4 regions of the Brevibacillus halotolerans genome follow, and region 1 is predicted to be linked to each of the others. Evidence: riboswitches for the same ligand, from Rfam matches in the RefSeq annotation. Region 1 holds a riboswitch; each other region holds the start of a gene.
What was found. Region 1 has a riboswitch for cobalamin ahead of O0550_RS17300 (hypothetical protein). Riboswitches for the same ligand answer to the same signal wherever they lie in the genome.
Positions count from the first base shown of each region.

Region 2: another riboswitch for cobalamin. It lies ahead of cobJ (precorrin-3B C(17)-methyltransferase); the one in region 1 lies ahead of O0550_RS17300 (hypothetical protein).
Region 3: another riboswitch for cobalamin. It lies ahead of O0550_RS15960 (FecCD family ABC transporter permease); the one in region 1 lies ahead of O0550_RS17300 (hypothetical protein).
Region 4: another riboswitch for cobalamin. It lies ahead of nikA (nickel ABC transporter substrate-binding protein); the one in region 1 lies ahead of O0550_RS17300 (hypothetical protein).

Region 1 is NZ_JAPTNK010000014.1:99,675-105,502, forward strand. Features, by position in the region: gene O0550_RS17280 (sigma 54-interacting transcriptional regulator) at 1-339, opposite strand, end outside; gene prpB (methylisocitrate lyase) at 506-1,414, opposite strand; gene prpD (2-methylcitrate dehydratase) at 1,430-2,854, opposite strand; gene mmgD (citrate synthase) at 2,970-4,082, opposite strand; gene O0550_RS17300 (hypothetical protein) at 4,079-4,303, opposite strand; cobalamin riboswitch at 4,472-4,668, opposite strand; gene O0550_RS17305 (serine hydrolase domain-containing protein) at 4,968-5,828, shown strand, end outside.
Region 2 is NZ_JAPTNK010000001.1:521,528-527,355, forward strand. Features, by position in the region: gene O0550_RS02265 (nitroreductase family protein) at 1-378, opposite strand, end outside; cobalamin riboswitch at 573-764, shown strand; gene cobJ (precorrin-3B C(17)-methyltransferase) at 952-2,754, shown strand; gene O0550_RS02275 (sirohydrochlorin chelatase) at 2,768-3,802, shown strand; gene cobK (precorrin-6A reductase) at 3,799-4,569, shown strand; gene O0550_RS02285 (precorrin-8X methylmutase) at 4,602-5,267, shown strand; gene O0550_RS02290 (cobalt-precorrin-5B (C(1))-methyltransferase) at 5,264-5,828, shown strand, end outside.
Region 3 is NZ_JAPTNK010000012.1:144,346-150,173, reverse strand. Features, by position in the region: gene O0550_RS24715 (winged helix-turn-helix domain-containing protein) at 1-43, opposite strand, end outside; gene O0550_RS15985 (DUF1657 domain-containing protein) at 374-580, opposite strand; gene spoVAE (stage V sporulation protein AE) at 609-962, opposite strand; gene spoVAD (stage V sporulation protein AD) at 959-1,972, opposite strand; gene spoVAC (stage V sporulation protein AC) at 1,974-2,453, opposite strand; gene O0550_RS15965 (DUF421 domain-containing protein) at 2,594-3,454, shown strand; cobalamin riboswitch at 3,855-4,051, shown strand; gene O0550_RS15960 (FecCD family ABC transporter permease) at 4,302-5,399, shown strand; gene O0550_RS15955 (ABC transporter ATP-binding protein) at 5,401-5,828, shown strand, end outside.
Region 4 is NZ_JAPTNK010000003.1:312,425-318,252, reverse strand. Features, by position in the region: gene O0550_RS06400 (flagellin N-terminal helical domain-containing protein) at 1-737, shown strand, start outside; gene O0550_RS06395 (MarR family winged helix-turn-helix transcriptional regulator) at 1,445-1,936, shown strand; gene O0550_RS06390 (DoxX family protein) at 2,043-2,429, shown strand; gene O0550_RS06385 (nitroreductase family protein) at 2,676-3,299, shown strand; cobalamin riboswitch at 3,576-3,763, shown strand; gene nikA (nickel ABC transporter substrate-binding protein) at 3,922-5,553, shown strand; gene nikB (nickel ABC transporter permease) at 5,589-5,828, shown strand, end outside.

The DNA.
Region 1 (5,828 bases):
GTTACGAATTGCCCCTTCATATTTCTGATTCTTTGCATTTGTGATGTATAAAGGAAGCCTTTCGATATCCCGCATAGAAAAACTAGACGTTTCCGTATAAGAACGCTTGGATAGCAAAGGGGCTATGATACCATCTAAGCCGATTCCTTCCTCCAATCCCTGAACACAATCCTGCAATTTGATAACCCCAAGTAAACTCCCCTTTTCAATAACGGGAAGCTCCGTACTCTCTAATTGGACCATTCCTCGCATAACTTCTCTAATAGAGCTGTCTTTACGTACCATCCACTTATCTTTTTTCATCCAATTCAGGACGGAATAGCGGTCCACATTATTCATAGCTACCTTACTCCTTCCCCCTAATTTCATCCTGCCCAATTCGAAGGAACAGGGGTATTTCGTTCCTTATTCATTCATGGTGAAGAAAAAAGCGACTGGTTAGTATCTGCACGTACATGACCCGCAAAGAAACCCCTCATCGCTTTTTATCGTTTTATCCCGTGTTCTATTGTTCTTTGGTTAAAATCGTTTTCGCTATTTCCTTATCCAACGCTTCGAACTCTTCATATGAAATAGCTTCGTACAATTCGCTTCTAGTCTGCATATTAGCTAGTTCACCTTTTTGGGTACCTTGTTTTTTCATCACTTGAAAAGCACGCTCGTATGCCTTAGCCGCCACTCTAAGCGACGTTACTGGATAAATAACCATGCGGTACCCCAGCTTAGCGAATTCCTCTGCTGTATAATAAGGAGTTTTCCCAAATTCAGTCATATTTGCTAGTAAAGGTGCCGATATACGCTGGGCAAACATACGAAACTCCTCCGCTGATTCTAGTGCTTCGGGAAATATGGCATCTGCCCCAGCCTCCACATAAGAACGTGCCCTTTCTATCGCTGCGTCCAAACCTTCTACTGACCTAGCATCAGTACGTGCGACAAGTACTAACGTTGGCGCTACCTTTTTAATCGCGATAATCTTCTGGACCATTTCTTCTGTCGTCACAAGCTTCTTGCCATTTAAATGTCCACATTTTTTGGGAAGCTGCTGATCCTCTAGTTGCACCGCGGCAACATTAGCCTCTAGCATTTCTCTAGCAGTCCGGGCAACATTAAGAATCCCGCCAAATCCTGTATCTATATCTACTAATACTGGTAAATCAGTTGCGCGTATCAATTCCTTTGCCCGTTGAGCTATCTCAGTAGACGTGATGATTCCTAGGTCTGGCAAACCACAACTGGCCGTGTAAGCTGCACCAGATAAATAGAGCGCTGAAAACCCCGCCCGCCTCGCCATAAGAGCCGCCATCGCATCGTGTGCGCCGGGAATTTGCAAAAGATCGGGCGCATTCATCAGTTTCCTGAATTTCTTCGCTAATTCAGCTTGTGATGACGGCTGATCGACAATCCAAGCCATTTCGTTTGCCCCTCTCTATAGTAAAAATAATTCGATAAATTCAGTAACGGCCATGCTCTTTACCCTTTCTGAATCCATGCAAGCTTCTTTTATTTTACGAACCTGCTTTTGTGAATAATGTGTCCTTACATTTTCAACAAATTTTTCAATGACTTTAGGGATGGCTTCTCCCCTGCGGAAGCGGTGCCCTAATGGATATTCGCATTCTATTTGTTCAGAAGAAGACCCGTCTTTATAATGCACTTGAACAGCGTTTGCGATCGAGCGCTTACTCGGTTCTAAATAATCAATGCTGTACTGTTTATTTTCAACAACCACCATCTTATTACGTAAGATATCGATTCTTGGATCTGATGCTGCTAGGTCTTCATAATGGTCTGCTTTAATATCACCAAATAGCAAGCCGATAGCCGTAATATATTGCAAGCAATGATCCCGGTCTGCTGGATTATTCAATGGACCTACCTTATCAATGATTCGAATAGCTGATTCATGTGTTGTGATTGTAATGCTGTCAATCTCACCAAAACGAGCCATTACCTCCGGATGAAGCTTGATTGCGCATTCCGCGGCTGTTTGTGCATGAAATTCGGCTGGATAGGAGACTTTGAACAGCACATTCTCCATTACATAGGCATCCAAGGGTCGAGCTAGCTTTAACTCTTGTTTATTGAACAAAACATCCTGGAATCCCCAGCCTGGTGCAGTAAGAGCTGTTGGATATCCCATTTCTCCCTTTAAGGCCATCATAGCTAGCTGAACACCTCGGCTAGTTGCATCGCCAGCAGCCCAGGATTTACGTGATCCTGTATTCGGAGCATGCCTATATGTCCGTAAACTGCTATTATCAAGCCAAGCATTTGATAATGCGTTGTTTATTTCTTCCCGGGTTCCTCCTAGCATCTGTGCTACCACTGCTGTTGTTGCAATTTTAACAAACAAAACATGATCAAGCCCGACTCGATTCAAGCTGTTTTCTAATGCCAGCACTCCCTGAATTTCATGTGCTTTAATCATCGCCTCCAGCACCTGATGCATCGTTAATGGCTGTTTCCCCTCCGAGATACGTACACGGCTTATATAATCAGCAACAGCTAAAATCCCTCCCAGATTATCTGATGGATGTCCCCATTCTGCCGCCAGCCACGTGTCATTGTAATCTAGCCAACGAATGATACAACCAATATTAAAAGCGCCTCTCACTGGGTCAAGAACAAAGGATGTACCTGGCACCCTACATCCATTGGGAACAACTGTCCCCGGAACAATAGGTCCCAGCAGCTTCGTGCAATCAGGATAGCTCAATGCCAAAATTCCACATCCAAGTGTATCCAGCAGGACATATCTAGCAGTCTCAAATGCTTCCAAGCTCGTAATCCTCTTATGTAAAACATAATCTGTAATTTGCTCGATCAGCTCATCCGTTTTGTTAATCTCCATATTTTTTAACAAAGTATCCTTCCCTTTCTATTTAAAATTATTTATCATGGTACGTGATGTTGGTCAGAACATCATGTAGGCGTTGCTGGCTTCACATAAAATTCCCAATCCTACCTCAAAAAACATGCCGCTCGCCTACATATTTTACACGTGGCCGGAATAGACGATTTTGTGCGTGCTGTTCAAGAACATGTGCGCAAATTCCTGCTGTTCTCGCAGCGAAAAAGATAGGTGTATACAATGGAATAGGAATCCCAAGCATCCAATACACAGGCGCTGCATAGTAGTCCAAATTCGGGTAAAGTCCCTTTTCCCTCTCCATAATCCTCTCACCGGATTCACACATGTGGTATAAAAGATCGTCCCCTTTTATATGACATAGCTGCTGTAAGGCTCCTTTCATCATTGTCGCTCTCGGGTCCATTTTTTTCATATAGACCCGGTGACCAAATCCCATTATCTTTTCTTTGTTGGACAGCTTGGTACGTAACATCTCCTCGAACTTGGAAATTGTCCCTGCCTCTAGCAATAAGTGCATAACAGCCTCATTTGCTCCCCCATGAAGACTACCCTTCAAGGAAGCAACCGCCCCCGTCAAAGCTCCGTACAAATCCGATTGCGTAGAAGCGATGACCCTTGCTGTAAACGTGGAATTCGGCATCTCATGCTCGCTGTACAAAAGCAAAGACAGATCAAATATTTTTTCCTCAATCGGCGATGGCTTTCTCCCGGTGACCATATAGAAAAAGTTAGCACTATACGGTACATTTTTGTCTGGATGGAATGGCTCCTTTTTGGTCAGAATCCGATAACTATTAGCCACTATGCTAGGAACTTGACCTAATAACCGATAAGCCCGCTCCTTATTAACAAGCATGGAGCGATCGTCAATTCGATGATCATACCCTCCCAGAACGGAAATTCCTGTTCGCAGGCCATCCATAGCGTGTGTCTGCTCAGGCAACAGCTTTAAAACCTCAAACACCGCACTAGGCAATTCATCTCGCTCTAGCATGCTTGTTTCCAAAGAGTTTTTCTCTGCCTGATCGGGAAGCCGTCCCTCCAGTAAAAGATGAATAATATCGACATAGCTAACGGATTTAGAAAGCTCAATCAGATCGTAACCCCGAATCACGATTTCCTCTTGTATGGTATCAAGGTAGGAAATGCTTGTTTCTGTAGCCACCACACCGTCTAGCCCAGGAGAAAATTTTTCAAGCTCGTTCATTCTTCTTCCTCCATTCCAAATAACTGTTCTTTGGTTAGCTTGTAGGCTTTTTCAAGGTTGCGATAGTAATCTGTTTTGACTTCCTCTGTAACGTCTTGTCGCTTGATTTCATTCCCTAATAGACCATAAATGACTTCTAGCGAATTAGGACTTTCTAAACTTAGATTGTTCATGATTGCTGTGTTGAAATAATTTCTGAAATATCCTACTGTCCCAAACAAAAAATCCCTCCTAGACTTCAAAGCAGCGCAACACGCAAAAAAACAACTTCCTAAAAGAAAGTTGTTGTTAATGGGCGAAAGCGAAAAACTCAAATAAACATGTAAAAATCTTAAAATACCACATGTTTCATCGCTCGCACGTAACACCTCCTATCCTCGTAGGAACTGATGTGTGTGCTAAAACAGGCAGGTCTCCTGGCTCATGATCATCGCGATTCGAACCTTCCCATTTTCATTTGAATGAAAACAGTGGCATTTTTTCGAATAGCTCTCATTTACAGTTGCGGGACAGCGTCGGATTCTAACCGAACTTCCCTTTTAAGCAAATAACGAAGGTTATCTGCACCTGTTTCTACACCTATTTGATTTTCAGCTTAAACATAACAAATAGTCTAAAAAATTACAATTATTAATTTTATATCTGTAGTGACTTTATTGCTTTGATATTATCATGTTGAACTTCTTGTACATGTATATACACTCTCTAAACAAAAAATAACCAATAGCCGCTTCATGTTCTGTTTAGCAATAAACGAATGAATGTAAAATCATAAGTCCTCATATTCTAAAAACAGGATAAAAACCCAATATATTGAACAAGAATATCCCGCTATCTTATAATCAAATGAAATACCATAATTAGGTAAATAAAGGAGGGTATTTCTTGAAGAGTAAACAACTATCGAAAAAGAAAATATGGTGGTATAGCATAAGTATCGTTGTTGCTGCTATATTACTTCTCCTCATATGGGCAGTAATTCGGAATTGGAACATTATTCACGTGCTGAATAAGGATAAGCTTAGCTATAATTTTCAGAGCATGGACAATATTTTTCCAAGTCGCGCTATAGAAGCATCGCAGCCTGTTTTCCATTTTGATACATTACAAAAAGAGTTGCCCCAAACTTATACATACAAAGATCAAACATTAGCTATTGAAGACTTTTTGCAACGAACAAAGACGAATGGATTACTAGTGCTCAAGGATGATAAGATCGTGAAGGAATTCTATCAAAATGGTATAAATGAACAAACAAGGTTTACTTCTTGGTCAGTGGCTAAGTCATTTATCTCTGCACTTGTTGGTATCGCTCTTGATGAAGGATTCATTAAAAATGTAAATGATCCGATCACCAACTATGTCCCAGAATTGAAGGGCAGCGGCTACGATGGTGTACCGATTAAGGATATTCTGCGAATGGCTTCTGGAGTTAGCTTTGATGAAGACTATGACGCCACCTTCTCAGATATAAACATGATGATGTATAAGACATTTCTATTCGATAAATCGATTAATGATTATGCACTGGGGCTACAATCTCAGCGGCCATCCGGAACCTTTCAGCATTATATCAGCATTGATACACAGGTTCTCGGCATGCTGATCAGTAAGGTTACAAGCAATCCTCCGTCCCAATATTTACAGGAGAAAATTTGGGGGCCTCTTGGAATGGAATCTAATGCTTACTGGAGTACCGATCGCCTTGGCACAGAGCTATCCTTTATGGGTCTAAACGCAACCATT
Region 2 (5,828 bases), on a different contig from region 1:
TAGCTCAGAAGCCATCAGCCACATCGAATGAATAGCGCAGCTTACAGCATAATCATTATCAAGCGAAGAAGCTTCGTCGCCTTCTATGATTTGGGATGTAGCGACTATAATGAGAGGGGTGGCCAGAACATTCTTCATGGATTCTTCTACTAAATGAGGTTTGGTAGGAAAGCGTTCAAGCAAGAAATCCTGAGCTAGCTGGTTAAACCGTTCCTTAGCAGCGCCTCGAATGACATAGAAGTGCCAAGGCTCTCGCAAGCGATCATTGGGTGCTAATATAGCTGCTTCTAGAAGCTGCTCGATCTTTTCTTTTTCTACAGGGCGACCATCGTAGGCGCGTATAGCTTGACGTTGTTGTAAGGTGTGTAAGAGGGACATGTTTTAACAACCTTTCTATAATATGTTAATTATGATACTGTATATTCAAATATATTTTCCTCTATGCATAAAAATAGAAGATTTCTAATAGTATGTCAGTATACGATCTTCTTTCACCTCTTGTCCAGTCCCGTGTGGGCTAGACAGAAAAGTATGGACAATAAAATGCAAATTGGATTATGATAGAACTAATCACATAAGCTTGGGAATAAAGGAATTGTTACATGAGAAACGATTCACATGGGGAAGTTGGTGAAAATCCAACACGGTCCCGCCACTGTAATTGGAGAGCCCGTTTTTGTCACTGGATATTATAAATTTTCAGAAGACGAAAAGGAGCAGAATATTCCAAGAGTCAGGCTACCCTCTTTATTCTAACAACACCGTCAGACCTACGGCAGATGGGGAGGTGTTATGAGAGCAGTTTTGCTACAGAAGGGAATATTCCTTTCCAAAAAATAACAAGCTCATCATAACAGCACTTCTCACGTAAGTCAGACGGGGAAGCGCTGTTTTTTTTATTGTATAAAAATGTAAGGTTGATTGCAAATAAGGATAGGGGGCTTGGAGTAGATGGAGAAAGGAAAAATTCTACTAATTGGCTTTGGACCAGGACATCATGATCACATTACGCATCGGGCAAAAGAGGCTATCCTAGAATGCGAAGTGATAATTGGCTACAACACTTATGTAGATTTAATTCGAGAGCTTATTTCAGACAAAAGTGTCGTGCGTACTGGGATGACAGAAGAGGTTAGCCGTGCTCAAGAAGCGGTAAGATTGGCTGAGTTAGGTCAAGTTGTTGGCGTTATTTCTAGTGGGGATGCTGGGGTATACGGCATGGCCGGACTAGTTTATGAAGTCCTAGTCGAAAAAGGCTGGACAGAATCTACTGGGGTGAAGGTAGAGGTTGTACCTGGAATTTCATCCATTCAGTCTTGCGCGTCTTTATTGGGTGCTCCCATTATGCATGACGCTTGCACAATCAGCTTGAGTGACCATCTTACACCGTGGGAAACGATTGCTAAGCGTGTAGAAGCAGCTGCTTCTGCTGATTTTGTCATTGCGCTGTATAACCCGCGCAGTGGTCGCCGTACACGACAAATTGTAGAAACACAACAAATATTATTAAAATATCGTTCTCCTGAAACGCCAGTAGGAATCGTAAAGAGCGCCTATAGAGATCGAGAACATGTTGTAATTACAACACTTGCAGACATGCTACAGCATGACATTGGAATGCTGACAACAGTAATCATCGGGAACTCGACTACCTTTGTTTACGACCAAAAAATTATTACTCCGCGCGGATATCAACGTAAATATACGTTAAATCGCATGGATCAACCGTTAAAACCTCATGAACGCTTGCAGGAGAAGGCAGAGCCTTGGGCGCTTCACAGCCAGCCTCAGAGTGGAAATCCGGTATCTGAGTCATCTTCTGTGCAAGAAGTGGCTGTAGCGACTTCACCGCAGGCTACAATACAAGAAGCTCAGGTTTCTGATTCCGCACCATCAGCGGCGATGGAAGCCCTTTCAAATCCCAGGCAATTCTCAAGGGAAGTAGAACAGAATTCTTTTCAGGAAGAGACAGAGAGCTTTCAAGCTCCTAAACAAGCGGTAAAGGCCTTTCAATTAGCGATGGAAGCGCTTGCGTGCGTTGATGAAAAGACAGCCTTGGAGTTAAATCAGGGTATCACTCCACCACCTCGCCCGTTTAGCGGAGTTGTTGATATTTTAGAGCTAGGCGTTTCGCCTGGTGTAGCTCGTAAGAATTTTACCTCTGAACAAATGCGTCTATTGGCCGATTTGACCAAGGATGGCGGAGAAATGATGTACAGCATTGAGCATCAAATTATTCTTCGCTTACCGCAGGTAGATCCAGAGCAGGTCACGCAACAATTAAGAGCAGTTGGCTTTCAATTGTTTCCGATCGGGGCTAGTGCGCAGGTGAAAGCTTGTGATTTTTGTGATTTAGAAAAGGATGAATCGATCCCTGTAGCTGAGGAATTAGGTAGACGATTAGATGGTCTAGCTGTGCCAAAGGATTTAAAAATTGGCTTTAACGGCTGCGGAATGGCTTGCTATGGTGCAGTTATGGAGGACATTGGTCTTGTATACCGACGTGGCGCATATGATGTGTTTTTAGGTGGCAAGCGTATCGGACGTAACGCTCATCCTGGACAACGTATAGCTGAGGGAGTTCCAGAAGAACAGATTATTGGACTTGTAGAACGGATTGTGGATGAGTATAAGACAAAAGGTCATATCGAGGAACGATTCCATAAATTCTTTAAACGTACAGGGCAGGTACTTGAATACCGCTATCAGGAATTCGTAGCTCCATTGCAGATCGAAGAACCGTGTGGAGATTAAGGGGGGGAATTTTTTGAACGGAATACTTTTTATCGGTCATGGTAGCAGAGATGCCGAGGGAAATGAGCATCTTCTACAGTTTACACAGCGAGTTACTGAATTGTTACAGGAACAAACAGACGTGACACTGTATGAGACTTGTTTCTTGGAGTTAACCAGACCAACCATTATGCAAGGTGTGCAAAAAATAGTAGAACGTGGAGCTACCACTGTAGCAATGGTACCTTTAATGCTGTTTCAAGCAGCCCACGCTAAACTGCACATCCCGCATGAAATAGACGAGGCTAAGGCGAAATATCCCCATGTAGATTTTCGTTATGGGCGCCCCATAGGTGTGCATGAGGACATGGTGCAAATTTTGCGGGATCGCTTACAAAATACAACTGCCTATACTCCACTAGAACCGGCTAACAAGGATAGTGCCATTCTTTTAGTAGGTCGTGGTAGCAGTGATTCAGATGCAAACAGCGATCTTTGTAAAATAGCCCGCTTGTTATGGGAGAGCACAGGGGTAGGTAACGTTGAAGTGGCGTACATGGGCGTTACCTATCCGACAGTGGAAGAAGGATTAGTCCGTTGTGTAAGACAGGGAGCTAAGCAGATTTATGTCCTTCCTTATTTGTTATTTACGGGTATCCTGTTAAAACGTCTAGAAGAAAACTTACAACAGTTTCATCAGGACTTCCCTGATATACATGCCTCGATGAGCGAGGCATTAGGCTTCCATGAACTGCTAGAACAAATTGTAGTAGATCGTTCTATAGAAGCATTACAGGGACGGGCATTAGCCAACTGCGATCTTTGTCAATTTAGAAAACTTGCTGTATTCGATCATCATCACCATCACGACCATGATCACGACCATGATCACCATCATGACCATGATCACCACCATGATCACCATCATGACCATGATCACCACCATGATCATGATCATCACCATGCAAACGGACATAGCCATACCCCTGTAACCCAAGATGGGCATACAGCCTGTAGCAAGGAGTCTCAGGCTACAGAAGCTGATGATAAACGGGGGGTACGTGTATGATCCTGTTTTTGGCAGGGACAAGTGATGCACGCGAATTGGCTGTCCTTTTGAAGTCTACTGGTGTTGATCTACTGGCAACGGTTGTTACCGATTCTGCCGCTAAAAGCTTGGAGGACGAGGGAATTACGACGCGAGTAGGAAGACTACCACTAGCGGATATGATTGCCTTAGCCAAGGAACAGAAGGCTACAACCATTGTGGATGCAAGTCATCCTTTTGCAGAAGAAGCATCTAAAAATGCGATGGCTTGCGCAGAAGAATTACAGCTTCCTTACATCCGGTATGAAAGGGAGACCCGTAGTTATGTTGACCATCCTAATGTGCTCATAGTGGAAAATTATGAACAAGCAGCATTGGAAGCACAACAAAGAAAAGGCGTAGTGATGCTAACTACAGGAAGCAAAACGCTTGGAACGTTTACGAAGCATTTGCTAGGTGATCCCGAGATTCGTTTGATTGCACGAATGCTGCCACGTAAAGACAATATGGAAAAATGTGAAGAGTTAGGCGTAGAGCAAAAAAATATTATTGCCATGCAAGGTCCTTTCTCTAAAGAATTGAATGCCGCTTTGTATACACAATATGGTGTTACTACAATGATTACAAAAGAAAGCGGTAAGGTAGGCGCTGTAGACGAGAAGCTAGCGGCAGCCCTAGAGCTTGGCATCTATACCATTATGATCGACAGACCGAAACTCGTGTATGGAGAGACGCATCACACATTTGAGAGCGTTTTGAAAGCGTTACGAACACAGGCTACGGTCTAAAAAATAACGGAACCAAAGAGGGGAGAAATCATATGTCATCGCAATTTCATACGGAGTTTAAACCAATCACGATTCAACCACAAGAAATTGAATCAAAAAGTTTTGAAATGATTACAGAGGAGCTAGGTCCACATCCTTTTACGGATGATCAGTATCGTGTGGTGCAACGCGTCATCCACGCAACAGCCGACTTTGATTTAGGGCGTAGCATGAAGTTTCATCCTGATGCAGTAGAAGCGGGCATTCGCGCTATTCAAGCCGGTGAACCAATTATTGCAGATGTTCAAATGGTTCAAGTAGGCATCAGTAAGCCACGACTAAAGGCGTTTGGTGGAGATGTACATGTTTATATTTCTGATGCTGATGTCATGCAAGAAGCGAAAGCCGAGAATACAACTCGTGCTATTATCTCTATTCGCAAAGCTACAAGCCAAATTAAAGGTGGTATCTATGCGATTGGGAATGCTCCTACTGCACTGCTTGAATTGATTCGTCTTGTGAAAGAGGGTAAGGCCAACCCTTCATTGGTTATTGGCGTACCAGTTGGATTTGTATCTGCAGCTGAATCCAAAGAGGAATTAGCGAAGTTAGATATTCCATTTATCACGAACTTGGATCGCAAAGGTGGTAGCCCAGTTGCTGTTGCCGCGGTTAATGCGTTGTCCATTCTAGCAACAGAACGGAGCGAGCGTGCATGACTAATGCAAAGGTAGCGGAGGCAGAAAATGAGAAGCCACTTCGTCACGGATATACAACAGGTTCCAACGCTACCGCCGCCACGAAAGCTTCCCTGCTAGCCTTACTTAGCGGGGAAGAAGTTTCGGAGGTGGAAATTCTTTTGCCTAATAAGGATCGGGTCACGTTTCAAATGGTATCTCAGGAACGAGGAGAAAATTGGGTGGAGACTGGTATCATTAAGGATGGTGGAGATGATCCAGATGCCACCCATAAGGCCCTAATTTTGTCACGTGTTTCTTGGCATGCAGATAGCGGTATTCATTTGGATGGCGGAATAGGTGTCGGTAGAGTTACAAAGCCCGGATTGCCGATTCCGGTAGGTGAAGCAGCTATTAATCCTGTTCCACGAAAAATGATTAAGGGCGTTGTCCAAGAGCTTTTAGATGAATATGAAATAGAAGATCGTGGAGTCAGCGTTGTCATTTCAGTGCCAAATGGAGAAGAGATTGCTAAGAAAACGCTGAATGGACGGTTAGGAATCGTTGGAGGTATCTCCATTTTGGGGACCCGAGGAACGGTCG
Region 3 (5,828 bases), on a different contig from region 1:
ACTCCTTTTTCGTCAGTTCGATTTCAACTCCATTTCTCCTCATCAAGCACAATGTTATGACTGATAAAATGGATTTTCTCAGAAGGTATTTTCCCTCTTTTCTCCCTTCGAATATGAGCATGAATTCAAGCGATTAGCTCCACTAAAGAAAAGGGTTTGACGATAGGAGCAATGAATGCCTATAATCACAGTGAGTCTGGCGGTGCTGTTATAGAATTTACGATCCCAGTGTAAGAAAAGCCCAACTGACAAATCCTGCGTAGAATTTGTAGATGCTAGCAAGGCATTTTATGAAATGCTTTATTTACAAAAAGAAAGAGGGTAAAAAGGGATGGTATTAACCAGCCCCCTTACCTCTTTTTTGTGTGATAGGCTAGAAGCCCTTATACTGAGGTTCCTCTTGTTCTAACTGTTGAACACGAGATTCCAGTTGGTCAATAATGGTTTGTGCTTGTTCGGCAGATTTTGTAAAAGCTTGCTTTGCTTGTTTATTTTGTGTACTTAATGCAAAGGTTTCTAAATCGGCCTGTGCACCTTTTAAGCTAGCCAGGGTTTGTTTTACTGAAGAAGCTACTGTCATCGATATCACCTCCTGATTTAGTATGTCTCTAACTCTTTGGTTTAAATACAACTGCGCCTAAAAAACCAAAAATAATGGCTGCCGAAATACCTGCACTGGTTACTTCAAAAATGCCCGTAATAATCCCGACAATACCATCCCGTTGCATTTCTTCCAAAGCCCCATGTACTAGAGCATTCCCAAAACTTGTAATGGGGACCGTAACACCGGCTCCGGCCCATTTGATTAACGGTTCATACCAACCTAGTCCATCCATAATAGCTCCAACTACCACTAGGGTAGACATGGTATGAGCAGGTGTTAATTTGGCAACATCCATCAATAATTGACCGATGACACAGATGATGCCTCCAACAATAAATGCCCAAATAAAGATGCTCACTCATTTCCCCCCCTCTCAATAGCTACAGCGTGTGCTACACAAGGAATCGATTCATTTTGTTGAAAGCTGAGCGGCGATAGTAGGGCGCCTGTTGCTACAACCAAAATTCGGTTCCATTCCCCATTAGCTAACCGGTTTAGCAAATGACCATATGTAACAGTGGCACAGCATGCACAGCCGCTACCCCCAGAGAAAACCTCCTGATTGTCGTGATAAATTAATAATCCACAATCTGTAAAGGCTTCGTCTCGAATGGAAAATCCATGCTTTTTCAAGAGTTTTCCTGCGATCGAATGGCCAAGTTTTCCAAGGTCGCCCGTAACGATCAAATCATAATAATCAGGCCCAATCTGCATATCTCGAAAATGAGCTTGAATGGTATCTACTGCCGCGGGAGCCATAGCCGCCCCCATATTTTGGGGATCAGTTAGTCCCATATCAACAACTTTACCAATCGTAGCAGAGGAAACCCTCGGACCTGTTCCTTGAGGTGCAACCACGGCCGCTGCGGCACCGGTTACCGTCCACTGTGAAGTGGGAGGCTTTTGTGCACCATACTCTGTGGGATAACGATACTGTTTCTCAGCAGTTGAATTATGGCTACAAGTACCCGTAAGTACATAATTAGCTGCCCTGCTATCTATCAATTGAGCTGCTAAAGCTAATCCTTCCATAGAGGTTGAACAAGCACCAAATATCCCTAGATAAGGTACCCCAATCGTACGTGCTGAAAAGCTTGAGGAGATGATTTGGTTCATTAAGTCCCCTGTAATGAGGTAATTGATATCTCCTTTTTGCAAGCTAGCTCGTTTGACAGCGAGGTCAAAAGCTTCTTCCATCATCATTTTTTCGGCCTTTTCAAAGCTGTCTTGCTCCAGCCAGGTATCACTATGAAGAATATCAAAATCATTCGCAATTTTTCCTTGTGCTTCAAAAGGCCCACCAACTGTTGCCGTGGATAAAATCGTTGGTTTGCTTGGAAAAATCCATGATTGATGTCCCTTTAACATCTCAAGATCCTCCTACTGCAAAAGTAAAAAACCATTTTATTAACGCGATGAAAAATGCGGCAACTACACCAAAAACGATAACAGAGCCTGCTAATTTAAACATGTTGCCGCCCACACCAAGTACATATCCTTCACTTTTGTGTTCAATAGCTGCTGAAGCAATCGAATTGGCAAAACCGGTAACAGGCACAGCGGTTCCCGCACCTCCAAATTGTGCAATCTTGTCGTAAACACCAAAACCAGTTAGGAGAACAGAAATGGCGATTAGGACAGCAGAGGTTGGGTTTCCAGCGCTTTTTTCATCAAAGTGAAAAAAGTGAATGAAAAAGGTTTGAATAAATTGTCCAAGTAAACAAATCAAACCACCAACCCAAAAAGCCCGAATGGTATTTTTAAGCACAGGTCGTGGAGGTTCTAACGCTTTTGCAAAGGCTTGATATTCGATTTGAGTTGCGGTTAATTTACTGTTTTTTGTAGCCATTGTTAACTCCTTTATTGATGTAGTCAAAGTTAATTTGGAATACAAAGCCAGTTTTTATACCTGACTTTTATATATAAAAATCAACAAAGTAACACAATCTAAATACATAGAAGGATTAGATGTTACTAGGGAGGATATTTATGCCTGAATTCTGGGAGATTGTTTTTAGATCAATCGTTACGCTTTTTACTTTATTGTTCTTAACCCGTTTAATGGGAAAACGCCAAATTGCCCAAGCCACTTTTTTTGAATATATTGTAGGTGTTACGATTGGCTCCATTGCGGGATTCATTTCAGCTGACGTCGATGACAGGTTTTTGAACGGATTCGTTAGCATGATCATTTGGGCCCTTATTCCATTTCTTTTCAGTTATCTATCGGTCAAAAGTAAGACAGCGAGCGATATAGTTGAAGGAAATGCTCGTGTACTGATCAAAGATGGAAAAATTATGGAGGACAATCTCAAGAAAGAGAATTATACAGGTGAGGAATTGTTAGAACAATTGCGCCTAAAAGATGTATTCTCGATTGCAGATGTTGAGTATGCACTATTAGAGCAGAATGGTCAGATTAGTGTCCTGCTCAAAAAAGAAAATCAACCGCTTACTGCCAAAGATCTGAATATCCAAGGAGCTCCAAGCCGAGAGCCTCAAACGGTCATTTTGGATGGGAATGTCATGTTAGAGCCTTTAGCAACCACAGGATTGTCGAAAAGATGGCTCCACACAACTCTCAATAAGATGGGAATACCATTGGAAAACGTTTATATAGGACAAGTAGATAGTTATGGGCAATTGAATGTAGATTTATATGATGACCAGATTACTGTACCAGTCCCTCAGGAAAAACCATTGACGTTGTCTACGTTGAAAAAATGCCAAGCAGATTTGGAGACTTTTTCACTTGAAACAAAAAATAACATGGCTAAAAAGGAATATGAAAAGGGGGCTCAAAGCTTAAAAAAAATAATAGAAGAGGTAAAACCTTTTTTACAGAGCTAATAAGGGATCGATACAGAAGCCTTTATAATAGAAACTTTGTCCAGACAAGTTACTAAAATTATCAAGAGGCTAATGCTTAGGCTACATGACAGGAACTTGGTAATGGCAGGGGGAAATTTGATTGGGAAGGTAAGCTATCCTGAATTGGATAGCTTTTTTGCCTTTCTATTACATTCAAGGAAAGATAGAAACGAAGAGTGGTATAAAATGAGAAAGAAAGAAATTTTGGTATAAATTAAATAACATAATTAACATTATGTGAACAAACAACTGGACCGATTACTACTAAACTACAAACATTACGTAAATATTTTACAAAGTTCTTACAAACCTATCACAAATTCACCATTACCTTGCCATGTTCCACCAAATCGTGTTACACTCACAAACAATTACAACTGATTTATAGCCATGTTACGGTGTTTGATTTCAGGATCAGACTTAAAAGGGAAGTTCGGTGAAAATCCGATGCGGTCCCGCCACTGTAAATGAGGAGCAACATCCGATACACCACTGTTCACTTTTGCAGAGAATGGGAAGGGAGGATGCTTGCGAGGATTCATGAGCCAGGAGACCTGCCGTAAGATGTAACACTCCCACGAGGATGGGCAGGTGTTTGGGTAGGTCGTATGATGATAGTGTACATACACCTATAGGAATTGATTTGTCCAAAAACCCAAGCATCTGTCTCCTTTTGGAACGGATGCTTTTTTGTGCGAATCTTTAAGGAATAACATGTTAGCGGGGCGTAGAGGTCCAATTACGGTGCCACCTGCACTTGAAGCTTGGGTGGTCACCGAGTTAGTAATTTCATTTCGTTACTTTGTTTTACATAGGGGGGAGAAGCATGCAACAAACCGCCACGACAGCCCCAAGGTCAGTAAACAGCATCGGTACGCAATATACAAAAAATTGGATAGCGAAATTGATGGGAAGCGGCGTGGTATTATTTTTATCGCTGACGGTTGCAATCATGCTGGGACCAGTACAAATAGACCCAGTTATCGTTTGGAAGGTCATAGGCTCACATGTTCCTTTTGTACAACAATGGGTAGGGACAGACGTGTCTAACGCGCAGATGCATATTGTTTGGGATATTCGACTGCCACGTGTTTTATTATCTGCGGTTGTAGGTGCCGGGCTGTCTATTGTTGGGATAGCGATTCAGGCATTGATTCGTAATCCTTTAGCTGATCCATATATCTTAGGCGTATCATCAGGGGCATCGGTGGGAGCAACAGCAGTGCTGTTATTTGGTAGTTTGGGAGTATTTGGTTCGTATGCGCTTTCTTTAGCGGCCTTTTTAGGTGCTTTGGCTTCCGTTATATTGGTGTTTCTTTTGTCTTTGGTTGGCGGAAGGGTGCAGCTAATACGTCTCTTGTTAGCTGGAATAGCTGTGTCTATTATGTTGTCAGCGCTTACTAGTTTTTTTATTATGCTGGCACCAAGAGCGGAAAGCCTTTCAAGTGTGCTGTACTGGATGATGGGAAGCTTCACTCGTGCCAAGTGGGAGTCACTTGTATTGCCAACGATTGCAGTACTTTCGTTCTTTATATTTTTATGGGTAAATGCACGCAATCTAAATTTGTTGATCCTAGGGGAAGAAACCTCTACGCTACTTGGTCTACATCCAGAAAATATGCGTAAGATTCTACTGATTACGATTTCTCTCGTTACAGGCTTACTGGTTGCTGTAAGCGGTAGCATTGGCTTTGTTGGTTTAATGTTACCCCATATCTTTCGCTTGTGGGTGGGTTCTGATCATAGGAGACTAATCCCTCTTTGTGCCTGTGGTGGAGCGATTTTTATGATCTGGGCGGATGTATTAGCTAGACTAATCATTGCCCCTGAAGAATTGCCGATAGGAATAGTCACAGCGCTTTGCGGCGGTCCATTTTTTATCTGGATGCTACGTCGTCGGGCGTATACGTTTGGAGGAAGCTAATGTGCCCACAAAATTAGACGTAGACAAGCATGTTGAGTTAAAACAAGTTGGATATGAGATCCAAGGGACATGTATCTTGCAGGATATAGATTTACACGTACAAAAAGGAGAATTCGTAGGCTTGCTTGGCCCGAATGGTAGTGGTAAATCTACTCTCCTTAAGCAGGTATATCGGACTCTATTACCCACTACAGGCAGTATCTATTTACTGGAAAGAGAGCTTGGTCAATACCAACAGAAGCAATTAGCAAAAGAACTAAGTGCAGTGGTTCAAGAAACGCAGATTCAATTTGATTTTAGTGTATACGAGCTTGTACTGATGGGCCGTTCTCCACACAAGAGTATGTGGGAGCAGGAGAATAAGCATGATCTAGCGTTAGTAGAGCAAGCTCTAGCTCAAGTTGGCCTACAGAACATGGGTGATCGGAG
Region 4 (5,828 bases), on a different contig from region 1:
TTAAATTGAGCATTAATAACATGAGCAATAAAGAACTTGGAGTTGCAGGCTTAAAAGGTGTAGATTCAGAGCTTTTAGGCGATATCATTGTCACTAATAAATCTGGAGAAGATATTAAAATCTCCTTCACTACTGCTCAAGATAAAACTGGAGATGGTGTGGATAAAACTTCCGCATCTGTTGACAAGGATGGAAACATTACTATTACTTTGAAACAAGCTGCTGCTGATAAAACAGATGCTGACCCAACTAAACACAAAGCCGGTGATATCACAGCTACAAAACAAGAAGTTTTTGATGCTTTAAAGCAAGCAGGATTGACAGTGAGTGTTAAAGCTGGTGGAGACTTGACTGGTGTAGCTAAAGGAACAAGTGCAACAACTTCTCCAGCAGAAGTGACTGCTACTAAAGCAACTGAAATTGATGACACTAAAGGTGTTGATATCTCTACACAAAAAGCAGCAGACAAAGCAATCACAACCATCAACAACGCTCTTAACAAAGTATCCGAAGAGCGCTCTAAACTAGGTGCAAACCAAAACCGTCTAGAGCACACTATCAACAACTTGGGAGCAACTGCAGAGAACTTGACAGCTGCTGAATCTCGTATCCGTGACGTTGATATGGCGAAAGAAATGATGGACTTCACGAAAAACAACATTCTTACTCAAGCAGCTCAAGCCATGCTTGCACAAGCTAACCAACAGCCTCAAGGCGTACTTCAATTACTTCGTTAATCTAACGATGATAATGATAAGAGGAGACCTAACAATTCAGTTAGGTCTTTTCTTGTTGAAAATGGGTACCTTAAATGACCCAAAGTATACGGGATTTATTTGCTAGAAAAAAATTTTTTACCGTGAACAAGATAATCCTGTAAGCAGTCTTATTACCATCTAAAAGAGTTTAGCGATGTTGTAACGGAGAATGACTATATAAAAAGAACAAAAGAACAAAAGAACAAAAGAACAAAAGAACTAGGGGAGCTGGAAGACTGGCATTGCTTTTCCTCGCCTGTGGATTTGCCGTGGGTAAAGACATACCTCCTGCTCTTTCCTTATGTAGAGCAACCCATTGCTAAGGGCTGGAGAGATACTAGCACTGTGCGATTTGGAAATGGATTTAAGACCATTGTATGGGCTAATGTTTGGACGAAAAGAAGAGGAGATTCTTGTCCAAAAGCTGTTTGTAACCAAAGCTGATAAGGCTTCCAGTTAGTAAATTTTGATTGTGTAGTAATGATGATATTGTGTAATAATGATGATATAACCAGCTCCAGCCACCACATTGTTGATTTTCATATATTTTTAGTTTACTAGTTGACAACGCAAAAAAAATAGGGTATGCTTCATATATCTCAAATTTAAGATATTTAAAAGTGAGACATGTTGAATTATTTTTTGTAAAAGGTAAGATAAAATAATAAAGGAAAGGAGAGAACAAAATGCAGGACAAACAGGGAAAGCAAACGGACATGATTACGGATGTTAATAAAGCTCAAGAGCAATCTCTCCATTTGTTCGTTGTCTTATCTCGTGCCTTTAACTGGACGTCTGCTCATGTTCAGAAGGATATTCGAGAATATAGATTAAATCCGACTGAATTTGGCGTGCTAGAATTGTTATTTCATAAAGGAAGACAGCCTCTACAGCAAATTGGAGATAAGATTTTAATCTCTAGCGGAAATATTACTTATGTGGTTGATAAGCTAGAAAAAAAAGGTTATTTGCTTCGTAAGCCCTGTCCGAATGATCGACGCGTGATCTATGCGGAATTAACACAAGAAGGAGAGCAATTTCTCCAAGAGATTTTTCCAAAGCATCGAGAAAAGCTAGCAGAAGCAATGAGTGGACTGTCTCCTGAAGAAAAAGAGATTACCATCACCTTGTTAAAAAAGCTAGGGAAGTCAGCCGAAATGAATTTTGTAGATAAGTAGCTGAAAACAGATGCGATAATAAAAAGAAACATATTATCCATCTTTCTCATATATCTTTAATTAAAGATACTTAAAATAAAACATATTCCTGAGGAGGAAAAAGAAAATGAATGCAGGACTTTTACTTATTCGATTAGTTGTGGGACTTTTATTTATTGGTCATGGTACACAGAAATTATTTGGATGGTTTGGTGGGCATGGCTTAAAGGGAACAGCGGGTTGGTTAGAATCAATCGGTGTGAAACCCGGCTTGTTAATGGCTTTCATGGCAGGAGCCAGTGAGATTGTTGGAGGATTGCTCTTTGCATCTGGTGTGTTTACTTGGGTAGGTGGAGCATTAATCGCTGTTACTATGCTGATCGCTATCTTTACTGTACATGGAAAAAATGGATTGTGGATTACTCAGAACGGTATGGAATACAATCTGGTATTGCTAGCGGTAGCTATCGGCGTTGCGTTGATTGGTCCAGGTGCATATGTATTATTTGCATAAGTTTTGCCTAAGGACGGACCTGAAAAGAAAGGTATCCAGATTCACGTACTCTATTGTATGATAATGAGGGATAACGTAAACTATGCCGCAATTATAGGTCTAAATAAGTGTGATTAGAAAAGAACTGACAAAGAAAAGCAGAATGAATTCGGTACAAAAAGCAAGGGGAGCGAGTTAGTGTAGAGAAAACGCTTTTTCTCCTCCCCTGTAACAATTTCGATACATACATGAGATGAGGGAGTTTACATGAGTGAATTTACAAGCCTAGTGAAAAGTCGACGTTCCGCAAATAATTTCGTTGAAGGGGTAGAAATTACCCGACCCGAGCTTGAAGAGATCTTTACTTTGGCTAAATATGCTCCTTCTGCTTTTAATCTTCAGCATACACATTATCTTGTCGTAACGGATCCAGCCTTGAAAGAAAAAATTTATGAATCCTGCAAGCAGTATAAGGTGCATTCAGCTTCAGCGGTCATATTGGTGTTGGGCAATCGTTACGCTTATCAAGCAGTGGAAAAAATAAACGAGGGAATGCATCATCTCGGAATTTTGAGTAAACAAGAGCTAGATCGTACCGTTGAGACTGTGACGGGGATATATGAGGGTAAGGGTGAATCCTTTATGAAGGAAGAAGCCATTCGTAATGCAAGCCTTTCTGCGATGCTGTTCATGCTATCTGCGAAAGATAAAGGTTGGGATACGTGCCCAATGATTGGATTTGATCCAGGTGCTATTAAGGAAATTTTAGAAATTCCTGATGGATATGAAACAGTCATGATGATTACTATCGGAAAAGAAAAGCTCTCAAGCCAACGTCCACGCGGCTATCGTAAGCCGAACGGAGAGTTTGTAAGCTACAATGGTATGTGATTTCTATGAAAACATTGCTAAAGCTGTTAATGGGACATGCTGTGGCAATGTTTTTTTACTATAGAGGAATTGGCGCTTTTTATAGATGAACCTGATCCTAGATGCATCCTCTTAAGCCTTTCTGGACAAAAGTGTTCCATCTTATGAGTGGAATTATAGAAGGGCTTTAATTTCATATAGCGTAAACGTGGAATAACGAATATAATTTGTTCTAGGTAAACTTTTTGTCCTACTTTCAAAATAAGGATATAAAGTGAATATTTCCAAGGAAAAACTACATATGGTAGTGGAATAGGTGTATTTGTTTCATAACGGATACTTAAAAGGGAAGCCGGTGTAAATCCGGCACGGTCCCGCCGCTGTAAGGGGGAGTCTTATGCAAATATGTCACTGGATCATATCTGGGAAGACGCATGGAGATGATGAACCCAAGTCAGAAGACCTGCCTATTCTAGAAATGCTGTTAGACCTACGGGGAGATAGGGAGGTGTTTTGAATGCTAAAAGACCGATGTGATGTGTTCATAAACGATAGGCATTTCTGACCTTTTTAATCTGGTTGGTAATGTTTTTTTGTTTTTTAACATTTTTAGAATAATTAAATTATATAAAAGGTGATAAAAATGTATTTGAAACGGTCTGCATTTATTACTTCTTTTGTTGGACTAGTAGCGCTGCTAACAATCATTATCGCTGGCTGTGGTAACACAACAAAAGAAGGAGAAAATAGAGCAACTCAAGATAGTTCAAAAGTTCTTACGTTTTCCTGGTCTGGAGATATCGGAGACGTAAATCCTCATACCTATTTTCCGAATCAATGGTTCTCACAAGCTATGGTATATGAATCTCTCGTTTACTACGGTGAAGGCGGGGAGCTTAAACCGTGGCTGGCCCAAAGCTGGGATGTATCGAAGGATGGAAAAGAGTATGTGTTTCATCTAAGAAAAGATGTTACATTTTCGGATGGATCGCCGTTTAATGCTACAATCGTGAAGAAAAATTTCGATACGGTTTTAGCTAATGCTCCCCAACATGAATGGATGGAATTAATAAATCAAATTAAAAGTACTGAGGTAGTGGACGATTTTACGTTTAAATTAATTTTGAACAAGCCATATTACCCAACTCTTCAGGAGCTTACGTACATCAGACCTTTACGATTTGTAGGAGAAGCTGCCTTTCCTGATAGCCAAAACACATTTAAAGACGGGCTCAAGTCACAGATTGGGACAGGTCCATGGGTACTAAGCGAATATAAGAAAAATGAAAGGGCTGTCTTTACAAGAAACGAGAAGTATTGGGGCGAGAAACCGAAAGTCGATAAGGTGATTGTTAAAGTCATACCTGACGGTGAATCGAGAGTTCTCGCTTTTGAGAAGAAGGACATTGATTTGATTTTTGGGAACGGAGTCATAAGCCAGGATTCGTTCCGGTTTCTGAAGGATTCGGGAAAATATGAAACCAAACTATCAGAACCTACGGCTACAAGGGCGTTACTCTTTAATACGAACAGAGAAGCTCTCAAAGAGCGTAACTTACGTCTAGCTATTCAGCATGCCTTTGATAAGCAGGCTGTCATCGATCATATCTTTTACGGCACAGAAAGAAAAGCTGATACGTTATTTGCACCTACCATTCCATATACGAAGATTGATGTAAAACCGTATGAACACGATGAAGAAAAAGCGAAACAATTGTTGGATGAAGCGGGCTGGAAACAAGTAAATGGCAAACCATTTAGAGAGAAGGCTGGAAAACCGCTACAATTGGAGCTGATGTTTATTAGCTCAGACAACATCCAGAAGGCGATCGCAGAATATACCCAAGGTGAGTTTAGAAAATTAGGGATAGATATGAAGCTGACAAGTAAGGAAGAAGAGGATTTTTGGGCTACAGCCAATGAAGGCAGCTTTGATTTATTATTTACGGCAAGCTGGGGTGTTCCATTTGATCCACATTCCTATTTATCTGCTATCACAACACCTTCGGAAGGTGGCAGTCCGGATTACAAAGCTCTATCAGGGCTACCAGGCAAGAAAGAATTAGATAAAAAAATCAAGGAAGTATTAGTAAGTACAGATGAAGCACACAGAAAGATGCTTTATACAGATATTTTAACAACATTGCACGAACAGGCTGCTTACTTACCAATATCTTATCAATCTAATATAGCGGTCTATCATAAAAATCTGAGCGGGGTTCATTTCTTGCCTCAAGAATATGAAGTTCCTTTCACTACCATTGATATGAAGTGAAGTGGGGTTATGTAAAAACGGCAAAGGAGTAGTAAATGGGTTGGTTTATTGTTAAACGTCTCACAAGTTTACTGCCAATATTATTGGGAATTTCTCTGATCACTTTTATTCTGCTCCACTTAACACCTGGGGATCCGGCCGTAGCTTACTTGAGGGCGTCACATATTCCTCCAACAGATGAGGCAGTGGCTTCCCTTCGAGCAGAGCTAGGGCTGGACAAGCCCCTGTATATCCAGTATGTAAATTGGTTAGGAAAAGTGGTTCAATTGGATTTA